DNA from 3 places in the Providencia rustigianii genome. Region 3 is predicted to be linked to each of the others. Evidence: predicted binding sites of a transcription regulator. Region 3 holds the regulator's gene; each other region holds the start of a gene.
What was found. The regulator PhoB, encoded in region 3, activates phosphate uptake and scavenging genes when phosphate is short. The targets are predictions, from matches to a motif close to CTGTCATAAAACTGNCNNAT.
Positions count from the first base shown of each region.

Region 1 (7,695 bases), 130 kb from region 3:
CGCTATCCGTATCACATAGTTATCTATGTTCAACGGAATAGCCGCGCTTGTCGCCTTAATCTAATTGAAATTCTTTTGAGTAAGAACGCTTATTTCATAATTTCAATTATCTAGGCGTTAACTCAGAAACAAGCATCAATAGAAAGAATTTTGACAGTATTTGCGAGGGTGGCGGAATTGGTAGACGCGCTAGCTTCAGGTGTTAGTGTCCTATGGACGTGGGGGTTCAAGTCCCCCCTTTCGCACCACTGTTAATATTCGTAGCCCACTTTAAACTTCAATGTATTCCGCTCTAAATTTAGCTTCTCAAAATAAATGCTAATAAGAAACAAGCCAAAGATAAAACCGCAGGAATAATCAACAAGCGTCGAGAGCCTCGATTAAATAACATACCTGCCGTTGCAATCATCAGTGTGACCATCAATACCCTTAAAGGGTCAACACCCATATTGCTCAACAGATAAATAATACTGAGTAAAACTACCGCAAAGACGCCCCACAAACCAGCGCCGATACGTCGCAACCCAGTTGCTTTTGATACGCTAGTTCCCATAACGCCTCCGAAATTACAAATGATAATGATTATCAATCATATCTTTGTTTCTGTAAAAATCAATCAGATTTTTATGGGGTATTTCGCTAAGAGAAAATGATGAAAGGGGAAAAACAAAAAATTCTCCGTAACATCCTGTCACGGAGAATTTTTAACTACGGGGTTGGTTTATTGCTTCAGTCCCATTGCATCGCGCATGGTAAAGAACAAATCTGTTTGGTCGGTTAGACCCATTACATTGGCAGCATGTGGACCGTATGCGGCAACACGCAATTGAGCACCAGTATGCTCTTGTGAATCTTCTTCCTCAGAGTTACCGTAATTGACCACCATCACTGAACCATCTTTGGTGATCAGTGCCTGAGTTAAACCCGATGATTTAGTCCCTTCAGGAATAATTTGGCTAGAATGGGAGTGGTCAGCCGTCACGATAACTAGCGTATCGCCATGTTTCTTCGCAAAATCTAAACCAACTTGAACCGCTTGGTCTAATGAAATTGTTTCACCAATTTGTCCGCATGGATTCGCTTTATGATCCTGCTTATCGATAGATGCGCTTTCAACTTGTAGGAAGAAACCATTCGGATTCACTTGCAACAAATCAATCGCTTTTTGTGTCATCTGAGCCAATGTTGGTGCATTCGGATCGAGTTTAGCGTTTGGTTTACACTCTAACGGCGGGTTATTCAAGTTGCCATGATACGTGGCTTTTGGGCCTTCTAATGCAATGGTCATGTTACCATCATGGAACAGACCTAATACTGGCTTATCTTGATTGGCTTCTTTGATTGCATCCAAAGATTTTGCATCACGAACGATACTGAAACCACGTTCGGTTGCCTGTTGTTCTAATGTTTTTCCTTTGTAATCACCAGCTTTAGCTTCCTGCTTAAAGCTCTTCGCACCACCGCCTAACGTAACATCAGCACGCGTTATTAACAGCTGTTCAGAGATAGAACCACGACCGCCATTTTCTAAAGCATTTGTCGCACATTTCTCACTAGTCTCTTCCGGACCGTAACATTTACGCGCTGTGACGTGAGAAAATTGTGCCGCTGGCGTCGCATCTTGAATTTCAGACGTTGTCACGTTACCCGTTGCTTTACCGCTACGTTTAGCAAGCTCAATCAGCGTGTCATGGTCCTTACTAAATACATCAACCCCTAATGCGCCATTATACGTTTTCACACCTGAAGACCATGCTGTCGCCGATGCTGCAGAATCTGTGACATAATCTGGTTTTTGGGTCTTTTTATCTAACGCATAGTGAGTATATTGGCCTGTGATTGGCAATGCATCGATACCTTTAAAGAAACCGCCAGCACCTTCCGCATAGTTACGTGCAACAGTAATTTCAGAATCACCCATCCCATCGCCAATAAATAAAATCACGTTTTTTGCTTGGCCATTATGCAGAGCGGCTTTCATAATATCCGTTTGCTCTGTGGATAAACGACGAGCTCCGCCAAACTTAGTGATATCCCCTTTCGCGGCACGACTTTCTGAAACGGCTTCATTTTTATCTACCGCATAAGCTGGAATTGCAGCACCTAAAATTAACGTACTTACAGCAACGGCTAACATAGATTTAATAAACTGACCTGTCATAACTGTTTTCCTTGCCAATCAATAAATAAAATAAAATGGATTTACTTCGAATAATGACCAGCATGCTAAAGCAGCCAGATGACAGTTGAATGACGGTTTTATGTCGATATAAAGATGATTGTCATAAATGCGAAACGCCCTTACTGGGCGTTATTTGATAAATCATTTTTATTTATTAGCTGGTGTATCAGCTGTAAAGCACTGAGTAAACGATGCCTCTGCAACTGTGTTAAGCGTAAATATCGCCGAGCCGCAGGAAGCCGGCTAACCATTTCAGATGCAGTGAAAGGCTCAATTTCACAACGCCAAACGCCATCTTGGATTTCAATAGAGCAATACGTAAAATCCAGCTCCTCAAGTGTTTGTTGGATCACAGGATACTGATTTAACTGGTTGATGAACATCTGCCCATCCACTTGTTTAGACGTATAATGCACCTGTTTTTTACGTGTGGTTCCGGCTGTTTTCACATCAATACGTGCCACTAACTTTTCATTACACTGACCAGATATTGCAAAACGGCTATGTACAATGAAAGCCATAAATAACGTTTTTACCCGTTCAGTAACTTGAACAGTTAACCCCTGAGGCAGATGAATGAGTAGCTCCCCTGGCGTCCTCCACTCACAAGGATAGGGCGTAATATCCTTTTCAATCCGATTGAGCGTTAGTCCTGCTTGATAACCCGCAGGAAGACGCTTTTGAGTTAATTTCTGCCACCATGAATATTTAGGCAAGGTTACGTAAAGGCTCAAGTTCTACCTCCTCAATACTTTCATCAGCAAAAGAATTCGATAACACTTGCTCCACAGGAACAGGTTTGAACGGATTTACTTTCTGTACCAGTACTGTCCAGCCCAACGCATAGCTCGCGGTAAGCCCTAACATGATGGCAAATGGAATATATACATCCGCTTTATTCATACCCGGCGGGGTGATGTAAACAATGGCTAAAATGATCCCCACACTAGAAATGATTTGCGGAATTGGGAAGAACGGAGAACGATAGGCTCGATGTAAGTCAGGGCGACGAATTCGCAATAAAACAACAGAAATAGTGACTAATAAATATGCCGTTCCCCAAGAGCAAACTGCCGCCAAAACCAGAGGAATGATACGTTCCAAATCCCCTTGAATAGCAAAGGCATGTAAGCATGGGATCATAACTGCGATTAAAATACCAAATACAGGGGTTTTAAAACGTGGATGTAAATACGCAAAGATCCGAGGCAATGCCCCATCCAGCGCCATCCCATACAGAATACGAGGAACCGCTGCCATCAAAGTATTGATCGTCGCTCCGCCAGCAAGCAGTAATGCGATCCCAATCCAATATTTACCGAAATCGCCCATAATTTGACCCGCAAATGCAGGGATCGCCATAGGTGTTTCTAATAAGCTCACTCCATTTTGTGGATCAATAATCACGTTTTCGACTTGATTCGTCAGCGCCGCGCCGAAAAGGAACATACAAAATGCAACACCGCATAAGCCGGTTGCCATTGCCCTAGGGATCACTTTCGCCGAATTTTTAATTTCAGGAGCCATCGGAGTGACTAATTCACACCCCACAAACATGAACATCGCCATGCCAATAAAACTTAATACCAAGGTGGGATCTGAAATATTTAGCCCTTGTCCAAACCAGCCATCAGTAGAGACATGAAATGGCATGAGTAATCCACAAATACTGAAAATAACCAATGTGCTCCACATGGCAAAAGTCAGCACTACTTCCACCTTACCAAAGGCTTCAATCCCAAATGCATTCAATAACCCGAACGCAATCACTAAACCCACCCCAACCATCCAAGAAGAGTTATTAGTTTCTAGTACGGTATTGAGGCTTTCAAAATTGACTAATGCCATAATTCCCGACAGGATGGTTTCCGCGGTTCCAGCAAAGACATGCACAATCAGGTAAGCAGACAAAGCACCAGTAATAGCCCAAAATCGCCCCATCCCACACGAAATATAGTCGTAAACAGATCCCGAAGTTGGCAGGATTGCCGCAGCTTCAGAGAAAGTCGTTAACTGAGCCTGCATCATAATAAAACTTAATAAAACCGCTAAAGCAAAAGTGTCTCCGCCAATGCCAAATCCGCTTGTCACAGTCAAAATCACGGGACTTGCCATGATCACACCGACGGAACTGGCTAGTGTCGTTGGAAAACCCACCTTCCCGTTCTCAATATGTGAGGATAATTTTGAGGATAAATTCATTTTGTTTCCCTCTCTTTGCAACAACCATAATTGTGAAATTTTTGTAAAAACAGAGTGGCTGTATTCTCACTATAGAAATAAGCATAAACATGCCGCTATCGTCCTTTTGGACGATACCTAGAGGGAGGGGAGTCTGAATTTATGACGACGAAAAGTACTGTTTTATTTTAATGAAAAAATAATAATTATTAAGATATCAATAATTAACCAATAAGACGCTCATTAATATATTAATAAACAAACAGCGAAAGATACCAAAAATTAGAAAACTGCATTTCTTATAGAAAAAACAAGTTTTAAATAGTGTAATCAAGCTCACGTTATTAATATGTTTACTTTATGTTAACACCAATACATAGCATGATGGTTTATAACCTAACTATTAATGGAGATTGAATGGAACAGCCTCTATTTAGCTACCATCAACAAGCATTAATCGACTGTTGCCTAAATACGATTGCCCATATCATTCCTATTTCCGCCGCCGTTTACTATCTCGTTAATGATTATTGGCAACCTGAAAATCATGTGTTGTATGGGATATCACCGCATATGCATCATGAATATCTAACGCATTTTTCTCATCACGATCCGTTACATCCCGATCACTTTCGTGGTGAGGATTTACGATTAGTCAAAATGGCGCCCGAAATGCGTCAGCAAAATCAAACTTTTTTCCATGACTTTATGCAGCCTAACCAACTAGCGGATATGGCAGAAATTTTTATTCGTCGTAAAAATAAAATTATTGCGGGAATCTCCGTGCTCAGAGATAAACCTTTCACACCACAAGAGGTCGTGAGACTGAATGCGATTCTACCCATTGCGGAATTGATGACATTTGATGTCCTGCCTGACTCATTAGTTTCATACACGCCTAAAGAGCAGGAAATTATTCATTTAGTACGAGAAGGCGCTAGTAATAAGCGAATTGCGTTGCTACTGGGAATATCCCTTTCTACAGTGAAAACTCATTTGAGGAATATTTTTACTAAGGCGAATGTGAGTAACCGAACCGAGTTAGTATCATCCGGCTTCATTATTCGCCAAGACAAAATTTTGTAAAAAAATCCCGGCTAAAAAGCCGGGAAAACCTGTTGCTTTACAGAAAAAACAAAACCACCAGAACACTAATAACGTATCATTACCGATTTCAATTCTGTGTAATGCTCAATGAAAGCACTACCAAACTCCCGTCCAATTCCTGATGATTTAATCCCTCCAAAAGGAACCGCAGGATCAAGGAAAGTATGCATATTCACCCAAACTGTCCCTGCTTCAATTTGAGACACCATCCGCATGGCTTTACCAAGGTCATTCGTCCATACGCTAGCCGCTAATCCAAATGGTGTGCTATTCATCATGCTAATTAATTCATCTTCATCGTCATAGCTTAAGAATGTACCCACTGGACCAAAAGTTTCTTCCTGCATTAAAATATCATTTGGGCTATTTGCACGAATGATGGTTGGAGGAACAAAATATCCCGCACCAGCAATCGGCTGACCACCATAAACAATTTCACTACCATCTTGGCGTGCTTTTTCAAACAAGCTTAGAATTTTATCGTAGTGTGCCTTATTGGCTAATGGCCCCATTTCTGTCGTTTCGTCTAATGGAGAGCCAATTTTCATTGTTGATAAACGCACTTTTAATGCATCAAGAACGTCATCCATTAGCTTCGATGGAATATAAAAACGTTCTGCCGCTGCACAGATTTGGCCTTGGTTTAAATAACCAGCCTCAATGATGCCATTAACAATCTTATCAACAGGCAAGTCTGCCAAGAATGCGGCTCCATTCTTTCCACCCAGCTCCAGAGTTACGCGAGTCAGTTTGCTTTCCATAGCCGAGCGTCCTACCGCTAATCCCGTAGGAACCGAACCAGTAAAAGTCACTTTTGAGCAGAGTGAATGATGAATTAATGCAGGACCGACTTCACGCCCACCACCATTAACAATGTTAATCACACCATCGGGAATACCCGCTTCCTTCGCTAATTCAGCAACCCGTAACATTGTTAGCGGTGTAAATTCACTGGGTTTCAGTACAATCGTACAACCGCAGGTTAATGCCGCAGCCAATTTCCAAATGGAAATCATAATCGAGAAATTCCAAGGAATAATGCCAGCAACCACACCGACGGGCTCTCGCTGAGTAAATGCTGAATATTTTTCACCATGAAATGAAGGTAGCGAAACGTTCAGAGTTTCACCACTGATCTTGGTTGCCCATCCAGCAAAATAACGTAAGAACTGGGCAGCAGAGCCCACCTCAAGAAAACGCGATAATTGAATAGTTTTTCCTGAGCTTAAGGTTTCTAACTGAGCTAACTCTTCTAAATGCTTTTCCAATAAATCGGCTAAGCGGCTCAGGCAATTACCTCGCTCCATTGGCGTGGTATTTGCCCATGAACCTTTAAATGCAGTATAAGCCGCATCCATTGCAGCATCGACTTCGGCCAATGTTCCTTCTTTGACTTTAGCTATAACCTGCTCGGTGGCTGGATTCACAACGTCGAAATAAGTATTTCCCTTGCCAGAAACAGGCAATCCATTGATAAAATGGCCATGTTGGCGTTTAAGGAATTCTGTGACTTCTGGTAATAGGGCTAACTCACTCATCGTTATCTCCACCTCGTTAATTTATCTAATTACGCATTCACGCAAGCTAAATAATGTTTCACAAAACGCTCAGCATTAATTTCCCACAGTACTTCAGTGCCTTTCTCTGCAAACCAAGTATCACCTTTATGGTATTCCACTGTAACCCCAGTTTTTATGTCAGTTAATTTCACCGAACCTTCATGCACTGTTGCCATCTCATCAAATGGGTAAACCATTTTGAACTTACCTTTGGTGCACGCAAAAATGCCGCAAGTCAGATTATCCGTTGGTTCACCATGGACCATAGCGACGCTAGCCTGTGGGTCGCCTTCAACGACAACGGATCCTAAATTAGTTACGCTACCGATATTCAGTAGCTCAGGAAGTGGTTTGTTTAACAGTAATGGGCTGATCATATTTATTTACCTTGTATTTAATGAAATCAAAAAGCTAAAACCAATTGAGAGAATTTAACGGCGCCCTTGCCAATATCCAGAGACTTGATGCCAACATTTTGCGAGGGATACAATTGCATTTCTCATGCTATCTTTCCCCACGATATTGGCATGGGGAATCGAGCTCATCAGGTCATAGCGACTAGAGCCTTCTGCCATTCCTTCCGCTAGCACTTTACAAACAATCTGGCTTGGAGTGACGCCAAAACCGGAATACCCTTGCACATAAAAAACATTGTTATGACCAGGA
Region 1 covers NZ_LR134396.1:670,420-678,114, reverse strand. The annotation lists tRNA gene EL244_RS03050 (tRNA-Leu) at 163-248, shown strand; gene EL244_RS03045 (DUF1435 family protein) at 299-553, opposite strand; gene phoA (alkaline phosphatase) at 722-2,161, opposite strand; gene EL244_RS03035 (DUF3156 family protein) at 2,302-2,916, opposite strand; gene EL244_RS03030 (APC family permease) at 2,891-4,384, opposite strand; gene EL244_RS03025 (helix-turn-helix transcriptional regulator) at 4,781-5,449, shown strand; gene EL244_RS03020 (aldehyde dehydrogenase family protein) at 5,515-7,008, opposite strand; gene EL244_RS03015 (cupin domain-containing protein) at 7,038-7,406, opposite strand; gene EL244_RS03010 (NAD(P)/FAD-dependent oxidoreductase) at 7,461-7,695, opposite strand, start outside.
Region 1: the regulator PhoB is predicted to act here: its motif matches at 2,238-2,257, upstream of phoA (alkaline phosphatase).

Region 2 (7,695 bases), 1.9 Mb from region 3:
GCGTTTCTACTGGTCGCAGTGGACACCACCAAGACGTACCTCGCGAAGATGTTGTGATTGAAAAAGTGACAGTCAGCGAGTAATCCCTGATTTATGTCCACTTATATCATTGCAGATTTGCATTTAAGTGAAGATGAACCGGCAATTACTGCCGGTTTTCTACATTTTATTGAACAACAAGCTATCCATGCGGACAGCCTGTATATTCTTGGCGATTTTTTTAACTACTGGATCGGGGATGATGACAATAACCCGCTGCACCAGCAAGTTGCCAACGCACTGAAACAACTTAGCGAACGCGGTATTCCCTGCTATTTTATTCATGGAAACCGTGATTTCTTAATTGGTAAACGCTATGCCAAACAGTGTGGAATGACCATCTTACCCCAAGAAACTCTACTTGAACTTTATGGCAAACGTATTTTGATTATGCATGGTGATACATTATGTAGCGACGATGCGGCCTATCAAAATTACCGTAAAAAAGTTCATACCCCTTGGATACAGCGTCTATTTCTAGCTTTACCGCTGTTTATTCGCCGCCGTATCGCACAAAAAATGCGTCGTAATAGTCAATATGCCAGCAGCATGAAATCGGAATCGATTATGGACGTCAATCCCGATGCCGTGATTAATGCGTTGAAAAGACACCAAGCTCAGTGGATGATCCACGGGCATACTCACCGACCGGCTATTCATGAAATCAACATCGCTGGTCAGCTGCATTTTCGTGGCGTTTTAGGTGCATGGCACCATGAAGGCTCTGCCTTTGTCATCAGTGAACAAGGAATTGAATTAATTTTCTTTCCTTTTTAATGAATCAATTGTGAGTTATCAAGATTAAAACCCTCTCGTTTGCCTATTTTATAAACACGCAAACGTTTTCCTTACCCTAGTACCATGATATGATCAGGGCAATTCATCTTCCCGCCTTCGGGTGACATTATATCAATACAGGGATCACACCAAATGACTGCCCAAGTTCCTTCTCAATCTGCGGCAAAAATCGCCATTGTTATGGGTTCTAAAAGTGATTGGACAACGATGCAGCATGCTGCTGATGTGTTGACTGAACTTCAACTGCCTTTTCATGTAGAAATTGTTTCTGCGCACCGCACTCCGGACAAACTATTTTCGTTTGCTGAAAATGCAAAATCAAATGGGATTGAAGTGATCATTGCTGGCGCTGGCGGCGCGGCACATTTACCGGGTATGTTAGCGGCTAAAACGTTAGTTCCTGTACTGGGCGTTCCAGTTCAAAGTGCTGCATTAAGTGGTGTCGACAGCTTGTATTCCATCGTACAAATGCCAAAAGGCATCCCTGTGGGTACGCTAGCAATTGGTAAAGCAGGTTCCGCAAACGCCGCATTACTCGCGGCTCAAATTTTAGCAACTCATGATGCTGAACTGTTTAATCGCCTATCGGCATGGCGTGAAGCGCAAACTAATGACGTATTAAGTAATCCAGATCCGAGGGAAGCGTAATGAAACCGGTTTGTGTCCTCGGTAATGGTCAATTAGGTCGAATGCTCCGCCAAGCTGGTGAGCCTCTCGGTATTTCTGTTTTCCCCGTCGGTTTAGATGCAGAACCAGAAGCCGTTCCCTATCAGCAAAGTGTGATCACCGCAGAAATAGAACGCTGGCCGGAAACTCCGTTAACTAAAGAGTTAGCACGTCACAACGCATTTATTAACCGAGATATTTTTCCTCGGTTAGCCGATAGATTTCCACAAAAAAGCCTATTTGATTCGTTAAATTTATCAACCGCCCCATGGGCATTATTAGACTCCCCTGACCAATGGCCCGAACTGTTCGCTACGCTTGGGGATTTTCTAATCGTTAAACGTAGAACTGGCGGTTACGATGGGCGCGGTCAATGGCGTGTGCGTCCCGGTGACGAAAAAGACTTACCCACTGAGATTTATGGCGAATGTATTGTTGAACAAGGTATTCCCTTTGACTCAGAAGTCTCAGTGATTGGCGCCAGAAGCCAATCCGGTGAATCCGTTTTCTACCCGATCACTCATAACCTACATCAAGAAGGCATTCTACGAACCAGTGTAGCTTTCCCTGATGCTAACCCTGTTCAACAGCAACAAGCTCAATCCATGCTAAGCGCAGTGATGAATGAATTAGGTTATGTCGGCGTGATGGCAATGGAGTGTTTCGTAGTCGGTGACAAGCTGCTGATCAACGAAATCGCTCCTCGCGTGCATAATAGTGGTCACTGGACGCAAAACGGTGCCTCAATCAGCCAATTTGAATTGCACTTACGCGCCATTTTGAATTTACCAATGCCAGCTCCTGAAGTCTTTAGCCCCGCAGTGATGGTCAATTTGATTGGTACCGAGGTTAATAATGACTGGCTCAATTTACCGTTAGTGCATCTCCATTGGTATGACAAAGAAGTCCGCCCTGTCCGTAAAGTGGGTCACTTAAATCTTACCCATACTGATTGCCTAAAATTGAAAGATAGCCTTGATAACCTGATCCCAATGCTGCCAAATGAGTATAAAAGTGGCATTGAGTGGGCAAAAACAAAATTAGACTGGTACTCTCGCCAATAAATAGGGAAAATAGCGCCATTCGTGCCCGAAAGTCATTTTTCGGGCATTGTGCTATTTTTACCCTGCAATTTACTCCCCAATTTTATCATTGAAAATGCAGGGATTTACTGGAGTCAACATGCCAGAAACACAATCCCCATCCTTTAGCCCATTGTATCAATGGTCAATTCTTATTCTTCTGGGAATGGTCTATTTTCTTGCAACGGCAACCACTTTTACCTCTTTAGGTGTGGTGTTACCGGGTATGATCAATGAACTAAAATGGAATTGGACTGAAGCAGGTTTCGGCTTTACCTTACTCGGATTAACTTGTGGTCTAGCAAGTTTTCTCCCCTCCGTATTAATTCGTAAAATAGGTGTTCGTTTAACCTTATTACTGGGAATGCTGGTCTTTGTTTCAGGGTTTTATAACCTATATGCGACACAAACGATTAGCACCTATTTCCTAGGTACTGCATTAATTGGAGTCGGCTTTACCTTACTGGCTACCGTACCGGGCACCTATGTCATTTCACGTTTATTTGAGAAACAGTCTATCGCCTTTGGGGTTTACTTCACCATAGGAGGATTAGGCGGGGTTGCAGGTCCTTGGATCTATTTCTACGCCTCTAACCAGCTCGGCTCTTGGCGTATGCACTGGGTACTCTGTGCGGTTTACCTGAGCATTGTTACGCTAATCACTATTCTGGCACTACGTGAAGGTAAAAAAGAGCAGTCCCACGCTAAGAGCGTGACCCAAAAGTACGTTAGTGATCCCAACAAACCCATTTACCGTACTGCTGAAGTTTGGACTGTTAGAGGCGCGCTCAGAACATGGCAATTCTATTTAATTTCGGCAACCTATACCTCATTTCTATGGTGCGGCATTACCGTAAACAGCTTTGCAGTCGCGCATATTGAAGAACGTGGTTTTGGCATGACTGTCGCGGTTTCTTTACTCAGCACTATGGCCTTTGTAAATGCTTTTTCTCGCTTCTTGGGCGGTGCCGCAGGGGAATGGCTCGAACCGAAGCGATTACTGATTGGTAGCCTGATTATTATGGTTCTCGGGGTTGTTGCGTTAAGTATTTCAACTTCTTGGTTCTGGCTAATTATGTTCGTGATTTGTGTGGGGGTCGGCTATGGAATGACCTTCTTAGCATCCAGTGTTTTATTGTCTAACTATTTTGGTCGTGGCCCTTATTTAGAACTATTCTCTGTGGTAAATCTGATTTCTACCATTGCATGTTTAGCGCCATTTATTGCTGGAGCAATCAAAGATCTTACAGGAAGTTTTACTCCCGCACTTTTGACTATCGCCGCACCGGTTGTGGTCATCTTATTTTTTACCTTGATGATGAAACCGCCTATTCTCGCTGTTAAAAAACGCTAATCCAACACCAATAAAAAGGCTCGGGAAAATACCCGAGCAAATTATCAAACCAAGGGAAAAACAAGGATCCAGCTATCATCGTACTTCTATTACTTTATCGATTTACGGCTTCAGTAATTCAGGTACTTTCAGTAAAATAAATTCATTATCATCCGCTTTGTTCGGGTCGCGGCTGGAGGAGAATGGATAGTTATTATCATTGCCAACAATAATGTGCTCGCTATCCACCACATCCACGTTTTCAATTGTAAAAAACGGAAAGGTAAACACGCCATTATTCAACGGTTTTTTCGCTAAATTGCCAGGATCTTGGATATTCATCAGATCAACATAGGCTTGTTTATCCACGGCACCACCCTCGTTATTATCAGAGAATGCAATCCGATAAACACGTTTAAACTTCGCCAAATTGCTGAAGCAGTTCTCTTTGTTTGTCGCCCCTTCAACACAGGCTTTATCCACCGTACCTTCTCCATTATCACGTTCGATAATCAAACCATGGGAATCATCAATCAGGTTAAAATCACCAATGGCATTCTGGTTATCTTCAAATACATATAGCCAACTACGCCCTGTCCAATCCTGTTTCTTCACATCAAACTCAAGAATACGCGCCGCTTTTTTGCCGTTTACATTCTCATAATCTTGCTTATCTTCTAGCCACAAAGCGCCCTCAAGCATTGGATAAAGTTTTGAACCATCTGGCGATGATGCCATGCCTTCAAAACCTTTCGAGCGATTAACTTGGAAATTCACTTTATCCGCGGGTTTACCCGGTGTAGTGAGTGTGTAATGGTCTGGTGACACCACCTTTTTGCCATTCACTTGGGTTTCAAATAGCGCAAGTACCTTGCCGTTTAAATCCATTTTTATCAGGTAAGGTCCAAATTCATCACCAACCCATAAAGCCCCATCGGCAAATTGAAAACTTTCAGGGTCAAAATCACTCCCCGTTAGATAACGTTGCTGGCTACTTTCATTAATAATATGGAAGGGGATAATTTTGTCTGGGTCATGGAAGAAAACTGTTTTCAATGGCGTCGTATTACCACTTTTAAAATCAATATCATACTGGGTCAAATAGAGCATCGAGTCTGGAGAGTTCATTTTATTGCCGAAACCATTATCGGTAAGTACCCAATAGGTTCCATCAGTCATCCGTTTAATACCTGAATGCCCCTGTCGTGGTTGACCTTTAATTGGCACATATTTACCCGTTGGACGACCGTCTGATTTTCCTTCGATTTTACCTAGCGAATCAACACGACTTCCGATTGTATATTTACCACTATGCTGCATATCCGTAGGCGCATCTGAAGGTGTAGAGACTGTTGCATCAACGGATAATATTGAATGCCCAGCTAATGTCGCAGACACAGCTTGTTGAGCAAATCCGCTGGAGCTAAATGAAAGTAAACCAATCACTAAAGAGAATGAGCTAAGTTTAAAGTGTGTAGTATTGAGGCAAGCCATTGTTATATTCCTATTTAAGGCTATCAATAATTGATAGCTGAATAATAACCATGGCAAATGACAATTTTATGAAAGATTGAAGACTGTTCGTTTAATGAAGATGAAATAAATTGATGATTGCAATTAATTTTTTAATTTAATGATAAATTCACTCCGAAAAATAGTCCCAAATATAAGCATGGAGAAATATCATGATAAAATTTCCACCCCATAAAAATTGAGTGAAATAAATGTTTCTGAAATTAGCTTTAGAAAATAAATTACGATTAATTTATATGATAGCAAGCTTTTTATTAATATGGATATCAATTATTAATATAGATATGATAATTAGGAGTAATGATAATTTCATACTATTTTCATATTATGCATCCATTGCTACCATTATTGCCTTACTTATTACCATTATGGAAATCATTCATAACATCAACATATCTAAGAGCATAAAAGAAAAATCACTTTTTTCATTGAATAAATTTAAAGGCTCGACAGGATTAAGCCTATCTCATGAGTGTATTTTCTATTACAATCAATCATTAGATAATCTATCGAGTAAAAATTACGCACTATTAGTAACAAATTTCACTATCGCATTTAAATTACATTTAAATATTGCCAATAATTTCATGACACTTATAGATAAAAAAACCTTTGATAATGAAATTGAAAATCTCAATGAATTAGAAAAAAAGATTAATTCCACAAGAAACATAACATCGAAATCACCTCTGGGTAACTTGCAGTTTCAGGATATTTTAGAGTCGTTATTATATGCAAAGCAACTTATTGAATCCAAATATACCTATAGAAAAATTGAGGAATAATTATGTTACCTGCTGCAATCACTCATTTTGTTGAACAGCTTATTAATGAAACAAGAACTAAAATAATTAACTGGAAATATATTTCAGATAGTGATGAAGTCAATTTAAATTATAAAGAAATGAAAGTTAATGTGGGTTATGAGTTTGATTTTACTCAAGAGGTCGGCGTCTATAAAATACAGATAGCTCAGTCTGATGGGCGTATTTTTTACTTTGCTGTTTCTGAGTTTGATGCCGGATACATCAATTTGAAAAATTTATACAGTGAAGCCCAAGCTTCCGATTTTCATTTTTGACCTTGATAGCCATCATAATAGCTATCAAGGTCCATCATATTTTTAACTATTTGGCAATCTACGATGTTGGTTTCCGGTGCCAAGTAACCTTAGCCCCAACCAACTACCGCAAATAGAAAGTAATAGCGCAGCACATAACGGCAATAATACCCAAATACGCCATTCCGGTTGCCATGGGAAATCAAACACTTGAGTTTGTAATAACCACAAGGCGACCTCAGCGCCAAATGCTGCGGCTAATCCGGCCATCAAACCGAGAAGTGCAAACTCACTCCATAGTGTGCGGCGCATCAATTTTTTGCTCGCCCCCAACGTTCGGTAAACAACTAATTCACGCTCACGTTGACTCATACCCACCTGAATTTGCGCCAGTAACAGTAACAAACCACAGAAAATCACCAACACTACCATGACCTCTAAAGCTTGACTAACCTGCTGTAAAATCTGTTGAATTTGGGTAATTATCGCACCTGTATCCAAAACATTAATCGTTGGATATTGATGGCTCAATTGGGTTAACAGTTGACCATCTCCTTCATAATGGAAGCTACTCAACCATGTTGCAGGCATTGGAGATAACGTTTTTTCAGCAAAGATAAAGTAAAAATTAGGTCGTAAACTCTCCCAATCGACCTTACGAATGCTGCTCACCTTTGCTGTAAATATTTGCGATCCTGCATTAAATGTCAGCTTATCGCCAATTTTTAACCCTAACTCTTTCACCACGGTTTGCTCAATGGAAACCTCCCCCGCTTTTGGTGGCCAGCTTCCTTGCTCCAATTCATTGGCTGGAGGAAGCACCGATTGCCACGTTAAGCTCAGTTCGCGTCTTACCGTATTATTATTAGGATCCCGTGCGTCGGCCCATTCTATTGCGGATTGATCATTGATCTCCGATAAACGCGCTAAAATGACTGGATTAAATTCTGTCGGCGTCACCTGATACTGCTTCAATAACTGAGTTACTGGTGCTAGCTGCGACTCAGTCATATTGATCAGAAAATAGTTGGGACTATCCGCAGGTAACTGCTGCTGCCAGCGATCCAATAAATCCCCACGAACCAAAATCAACAACGCCAATAGCATAAATGAAAGTGAAAAAGCGCTCATTTGAGTGATTGTTTGCAAAGGCTGACGTAGTAAGCGGCTCACCGATAAACGTA
Region 2 covers NZ_LR134396.1:2,812,203-2,819,897, forward strand. The annotation lists gene ppiB (peptidylprolyl isomerase B) at 1-83, shown strand, start outside; gene lpxH (UDP-2,3-diacylglucosamine diphosphatase) at 94-816, shown strand; gene purE (5-(carboxyamino)imidazole ribonucleotide mutase) at 970-1,485, shown strand; gene purK (5-(carboxyamino)imidazole ribonucleotide synthase) at 1,485-2,567, shown strand; gene EL244_RS12980 (MFS transporter) at 2,686-3,939, shown strand; gene EL244_RS12985 (esterase-like activity of phytase family protein) at 4,042-5,412, opposite strand; gene EL244_RS12990 (hypothetical protein) at 5,643-6,236, shown strand; gene EL244_RS12995 (hypothetical protein) at 6,239-6,532, shown strand; gene ybbP (putative ABC transporter permease subunit YbbP) at 6,575-7,695, opposite strand, start outside.
Region 2: the regulator PhoB is predicted to act here: its motif matches at 5,468-5,487, upstream of EL244_RS12985 (esterase-like activity of phytase family protein).

Region 3 (7,695 bases):
TAAAAGGCTTAGATTACGCATTGGAAAAATACGGAACAATGGATCGTCAGCAGGTCATGAAACCCGCCATTAAGCTAGCAAGAGACGGTTTTATCTTAACTCGTGCTGATACCGATGTTTTGGATACAACAACCGAACGATTCAAACAAGATCCAGAAGTCGCACGTATTTTCTTAAAACCAGATGGGAGTGCTTACCAACCTGGAGATCGTCTTGTACAAACTGATTTGGCTAACACATTAGAAAAGATAGCAAATAATGGTCCCGTCGCTTTCTATGAGGGAGAGATCCCCAAAATTGTCGAAGAGGCTTCTAAGAAAAATGGCGGTATCCTCACGGCCCAAGACTTCGCTCACTACACCATTACGGATACTACGCCTGTGAGCTGCACTTATCGCGGCTATAAATTTATTTCGGCTCCACCACCAAGCTCTGGCGGAGTGACTATCTGTGAAACATTAAATATCTTAGAAGGTTACGATCTGAAAGAAATGGGCTTTAACTCCGCCGAATATATTCACACTTTGACGGAAGCCATGCGCCACGCCTATATGGATAGAAATACCTTCTTGGGTGACCCAGCATTCGTTAATAATCCAACGGACAAATTGCTCAGCAAGCAGTACGCCGCCGATCTGCGCAAAGAGATTGTTCCAAATAAAGCGACGCCATCCACTCAAGTCCAACCCGGCATGGGGCCCCACGAAAAACCAGAAACCACCCACTATTCTGTCGTTGATGATAAAGGCAATGCCGTTTCCACGACTTATACCATAAATGGTCGTTTTGGCTCTGTCGTCATTCCCCCAGGAACAGGCTTTTTCCTCAACGATGAAATGGATGATTTCACCACTAAAGTGGGGGAGAAGAATATGTATGGGTTAGTTCAAGGAGAGCGTAACTCAATCGCCCCCGGTAAGCGCCCACTATCATCGATGAGCCCGACAATTGTGACTAAAGATGGAAAAGTATTCTTGGTGCTTGGTTCTCCGGGTGGTTCACGGATTATTTCCATTACACTACAAACTGCCTTGAATATTATTGACCATGGTATGCCACCTCAAGAAGCCGTCAATGCGCCACGAATTCATCATCAATGGCTACCTGATGAGGTTTATTATGAGCAGCGAGGCGTTTCTAAAGACTCATTAGCCCTATTAGATAAGATGGGTTACAAAATGGTAGAGCAGACCCCATGGGGTGCAGCAGAGCTGATTATGATTGGTATTCCAGATGGTGCAGGCGTCAGCGCTAAATCGTCAGGTAATGATTCTGCGGTCTCAGGTAAGGTTCGTGAAGGATTTATCTACGGTTCCAATGATGTTCGTCGCCCTGCGGGCAGCGCCGTTGGTGTGAATTAGTTTGCTACCGTAATAGCGAAAATGCCAGCTGATTTATCGCCAGCTGGCATTTCATTGAGCACTCACAAAATATTAAGCATGTTTATGCTGCTCAGAAGATGGGGCTATCAATCTATCGCACAAGGCGGCAATCACTAGCACTACCAGCGATGGTAACAACCATGCTAAATCTTGCTCATACAGTGGAATTGAAGTCATCCAATCAGGAATGTACGCTTTCAAACTCTCAGTTGCTTTCACTGCACCAATCAAGCCAACCACAAAACTCGTCAACATTGTTGGAGCAATGACAACCGTCGGATTACGCCACCATCTCAATGTAAAGCTCATTAAAATCAGCACAATACAAGGTGGATAAATCGAAACAAGTACAGGTAATGAAAACGCAATTAATTTGCTTAATCCAAGGTTCGAAATAACCATGGAGAATACACCGAGAATTAAGACTAATTTACGATAAGAAATCGATACATAGCGACTAAAGAACTCAGCACAAGCACACGTTAAGCCGACCGCCGTTACCATGCAAGCAACAAAGATCAATACCGCAAGGAAGAAGCTTCCATAATCACCAAATGTATATTGGACATATGCGTGTAAGATATCTGCGCCATCAGCAGGATTAGGGATCAGCGAGCCGCTATTTTCACCTAATTTAAACAGAGAAAGATAAACTAAGGTCAGTAATACACCAGCAATCAAACCAGCCCACATTGTATAGCGAGTCAGTAATGATGAGTTTTCAATTCCTCGGGAACGGGCGGCGTTAACAATGACGATACCAAATACCATGGCTCCCAAGGTATCCATTGTCAGATAACCATTAATAAAGCCATTGGAGAATGCCATTTCTTGGTATGCCTGAGTCGCCATAATCGGCTCACCGGCAGGCCACATGACAGCAGCAATACCTAACACCGCCAGCGCTAAAATTTTAACAGGTGCAAGAATATGCCCAACACTATCCAATAATTTTCCTGGATACAGAGAAATCCCGACCACTAAAACGAAATAAATCGCACTGTAAATAAATAACGAAATTTCTGATTCGCCACCCAGCAATGGTGCAATACCGACTTTATAGGAAACAGTTGCCGTCCTAGGTGTCGCAAATAGTGGACCAACAGATAAATACGCAACGATAGCTAATAAAAGCCCAGCCACTTTACCAACCGGCGTGCTGAGGGCTTCAATACCACCGCCAACTTTAGCGAGAGCAACAACAGTAAGAACGGGAAGACCGACTCCAGTAACAAGGAAACCCAGTGCCGCAGTCCACACTTGATCCCCTGCTTGTAAGCCGACCATTGGTGGGAAAATGATATTTCCAGCACCAACAAACAATGCAAAGGTCATAAGACCTAAAGCAATAATATCTCTGGATGATAAACGATGAGCCATAATATGTTAATTTTTAGTAATTTACGGAGACAAAATAGGATATTTCAAGAATAACCTATTGAAACATATATGACGAAATAGAGTTCTGATTAACATGGCATTAACAATATAAAATGCATGTCTTAGTTAGCTTTGCAATACTAAACATCAAAAAACAGTAAAAATCGCCAATAACTGGCGACAAGTAAAACTTTTATAGGGGAAAAAGGCAATAGCAAACCTTAAAACAAGAACAAACAACCAAACTAAATTTAAGAACCAGTGATTACTATCAGTAAAATTGCAATATCCACTATATATTCAGCTTAAAAATTAAGCAATAAAACATTATTTAGTCACTTAAGATGAAAACTAGCAGGATAAGATGAAGAAAATTGCAGGATTAAAACAAAAATATAGTGTAACCGTTAATTTTTACGCCAATTTTAGACGAGCAACAAGATAAAAAACCTTGGTAATTATATGATTTAATTACCAAGATTTGTTTTTATCTTAGTTTTTCTCTATCAACTTTTTATCAGTAACAATAAATACATTCGGTAGGGTAAATGCGAATTCACTTCCTTTGCCTAATTGGCTCGTCACCGATAATTGACTGCTATGGTGCTGAACGGCATGTTTGACAATTGCAAGGCCTAACCCTGTACCACCTCCGCCTTGACGAGAGCGAGCCTTATCGACGCGATAGAATCGTTCAGTTAGTCGAGGTAAATGCTCTGCAGGGATCCCTGAACCATTATCACTCACGCTAAACCGTGCACCACTGCTGTTTCTCTGCCAAGTCACCTTAATTTTAGTGCCTTCTGGAGTGTGATTCACTGCGTTATACACAAGGTTTGCTACGGCGCTGCGTAGCTGTTCTTCATTACCATACACCCGTAGTTTTTCATCAATATTAAATTCAAACTCGTGGCGCCCTTGGCTTAAGCTAATCGCTTCCTGCTCAATCATTTTGAGGATCACCGGCATATTAATCTCTTCATCGAGATTGATATGTGGTGCAACTTCAATACGCGATAGTTGCAACAGCTGCTTCACCAAGTTATCCATTCGATGGGTTTGCTCTTGCATCACCGTGAGCGCTTTTTTATTGATTGGTGAAATTCCGTCTTGATCATCCATGACTTCAAGATACCCTTGGATAACGGTCAGTGGCGTACGTAACTCATGGCTGACGTTAGCAAAGAAATCTCTACGCGCTTTTTCCAGTCGGCGCTTTTCAGTCACATCCCTAGCAACCATTAATAACTGTCCACTGGTGTAAGGTAAAATACGAAACTCAACAATTTCCCCACTGTTCAATTCGATGGTCAACGCTTGTTCATACTGTTTGACAGTAAAGTAACGACTGAAGTCAGGATAACGCAGTAAATTGAAGATATGTTGTCCATTATCCTCAGGCCAACGAAAACCCAGAAGTTGCTGAGCATGCCGATTACACCAGAAAATACTTCCCTCCGTCGTCATCATCACGACAGCATCGGGAAGTGATTCAGCCCCACTTCGAAAGCGTTTAATCAATTGCCCAAGTTCACGGCGACGCTTACGGTTACGCTGCTGCATCTGATAAATACCGTAGAATATAGGCTCCCATCCGCCTTTCCCTTCTGGTGGAAGCATACTTCTATCAAGCCATAGCCAGTCAGATAATTTTAAGAGGTTATAACCGTGCCATAATAAAGCAGCCAGCAATGAAATCACCAGCAGCCATGAAAGATGACCGATAAAAATAGACAATATTAATGCGGGTAAAATAAATAAAAACAGCCCCCAAACCAGCTGTTTTATTGATAAGCGTTCAAGCACCCATGTTTCTCCCTAATGGTTTCTCAATAACGAACAGAGAAGCGATAGCCTGTACCACGTACCGTCTGTATCATTTTATCATGCCCTTCCTGCTCAAGTGCCTTTCTTAAACGACGAATATGCACATCCACCGTTCTATCCTCAACATAAACATTTGCGCCCCATACATTATTAAGTAGCTGTTCACGGCTATAAACTCGTTCAGGATGCGTCATAAAGAAATGGAGTAATTTATATTCAGTGGGTCCCATATCAATGGGTATTTCATTACTTGTGACTCGGTGAGAAGTGGGGTCTAACACTAACCCGTTCATTTCAATAATATCTTCCGTTGCCATTGGCGAAATGCGACGCAAGATAGCTTTCACCCGAGCAATTAATTCTTTTGGTGAGAAAGGTTTAATAAGGTAGTCATCGGCTCCCACCTCAAGCCCTTTTACGCGGTCTTCTTCTTCGCCACGCGCAGTGAGCATCATGACAGGAACATCACGCGTCGCACTATCGCGTTTCATGTGTTTGATAACTTGAATCCCAGAACCTCCAGGGATCATCCAATCTAGAAGGACTAAATCAGGTAAAGGATCGACTAACTGTGCGATTGCAGAATCATAATCATCGGCTTCTGTCGGTTGGAAACCGTTCTGTTCTAATACAAAACAAACCATTTCTCGGATGGGCGCCTCATCTTCAACAACTAGAATGCGTCTTGCCATGATTGTTCCTGTAAATAAGAAGAGATTTTTAATGTGAACGCATTATGCGTCAGTTTTGTGACAGAAATATGAATGCCTCAATGCAAAACTCAGATCCATCGCTAGATTAACAACTAAATGTCATTTAAGTGCAACATAAACCCCCTCTACAGTGACACATTCCTGCCTTCGTTGCGAAGCGCTTCGCAACTATTTTATCGGACTTTGCCATCATATTATCCCTATAGGGTATACTGTTCTCCAATAAACACATTGCATCTTAGTATAGTAAAAAGTGTAATAATCATAGGAAATGACAGCTCATGCGCATCATCCACACTTCGGACTGGCACCTCGGACAATACTTTTTCACCAAAAGTCGAGCGGCAGAACACCAACACTTTTTGAATTGGTTGATTGAGCAAATAACATTACACCACGTCGATGCACTGATTGTTGCAGGGGATATATTCGATACTGGCGCGCCACCAAGTTACGCCCGTGAGCTATATAATAAATTTATCGTTGATTTACAGCAGACAGGTTGCCAACTCGTGATATTGAGCGGTAACCATGATTCAGTTTCCGTGCTAAATGAGTCGAGTGAATTATTACGCTACCTTAATACCCATGTCATTACTTCAGGTGGCGAACCCCATATCATTACGTTGAAAGACCAACATGGCCAGCCCACAGGGCTAGTTTGCGCCATCCCTTTTTTACGTCCTCGGGATATTCAAACCAGCGTTGCCGGACAAACCAGCGAAGAAAAACAGCTTTCATTACAAACTGCAATTCATGATTATTACCAGCATTGCTACCAACGTGCTGTTGAGCTGCGTAAATCCCTCGGATTAGATATCCCAATTATTGCCACAGGGCACTTAACCGTCGTGGGAGCTGCTCTTACTGATTCTGTTCGCGATATTTATATCGGTACGCTGGATGCTTTTCCTTCAGGCGCATTTCCTCCCGCTGACTATATTGCACTAGGGCATATTCATCGCTCCCAAGTGATTGGAGGGCAACCGCATATTCGTTATAGCGGCTCACCAATTGCATTAAGTTTTGATGAAGCACAACAGCAAAAAAGTGTCTGTTTAGTTGAATTTGATGGTCACCATTTTGTCGATGTCACTCTACTGCCTATCCCGGTTTTACAACCGCTTCAAAGCTTAAAGGGCTCATTAAAAGAGCTTGAGCAACAACTTGACGCACTAAAAGAACAAGTTAGTGACCAACCAGTATGGTTAGATATTGAAGTCGCACCTCAAGACTATTTGGGGGATATTCAGCAGCGCATAGAAGAAATCACCCAACCACTTTCTGTGGAAGTCGTTCGCCTGCGCCGAGCTCGAAAGCTCCTTCAAGAGCAAAGTAATACAAAATCAAATGAAGCACTAAGCGAGCTGACTGCCGAAGAAGTTTTTTCTCGCCGCTTAGCACAAGAGTCTTTAGAAGACAAAGAATTAGAGCAACGTTTGCTACAACTATTCAAACAGTCCTATGCCATACTGCGTTCTGGACAGGGAGAATAAAAATGAAAATATTAAGTTTACGTTTAAAAAATATTAACTCCCTGAAAGGTGAATGGAAAATTGATTTCACCGAAGAGCCATTTGCGAGTCATGGTTTGTTTGCCATTACTGGCGCAACCGGCGCAGGGAAAACATCCCTCTTAGATGCTATTTGTCTTGCCCTATATCACCAAACTCCACGTTTAGGTCAAATATCCATTGGGCAAAACGAATTAATGACTCGCCATACTGGTGACTGTTTAGCTGAGGTCGAATTTGAAGTTAAAGGTATTGCTTATCGCGCCTTTTGGAGTCAAAGACGAGCAGGCAATAAAGCAGATGGTAAACTGCAACCACCAAAAGCCGAATTGGCGACCGTTGTTGATGGTAAAATTCTTGCAGAAAAAATTAGCGAAGTCCGTGAAAAAATAGCCCAAATAACCGGATTGGACTTTGGTCGATTCACGAAATCAATCTTACTATCCCAAGGGGATTTTGCCGCCTTTTTGAATGCGTCAGAAAAAGAACGCGCCGACCTGCTTGAAGAAATTACAGGAACTGAAATTTATAGCCAGATTTCGGTTTATATTTATAACCAACACAAACAAGCCAAAACCGATCTCGACCTACTACGCGCACAAGCCAGTAGCATAAATTTGCTAACCGAATCGGAGCACCAAGATATTGTTGAAAAACAGCAACAATTAGCCGATCAAGAGCGCGTAATCAGTCAAAATAAAAACCGTCATCAGCAAGCGCTAACGTGGTATCAGCAGCATCAGCAGCTTTCGCTGAATTTACAACGTCTGCAATCTGAACTTCAACAGGCTCAGCTGCAATACCAAGCGGCAGAACCAAGTTTACAGAAATTAGCCGCAAGCACTCCAGCAGAATCACTGCGCCCACTATGGCAAGAAG
Region 3 covers NZ_LR134396.1:799,940-807,634, reverse strand. The annotation lists gene ggt (gamma-glutamyltransferase) at 1-1,361, shown strand, start outside; gene brnQ (branched-chain amino acid transport system II carrier protein) at 1,434-2,762, opposite strand; gene phoR (phosphate regulon sensor histidine kinase PhoR) at 3,255-4,568, opposite strand; gene phoB (phosphate regulon transcriptional regulator PhoB) at 4,592-5,281, opposite strand; gene sbcD (exonuclease subunit SbcD) at 5,584-6,798, shown strand; gene EL244_RS03575 (AAA family ATPase) at 6,801-7,695, shown strand, end outside.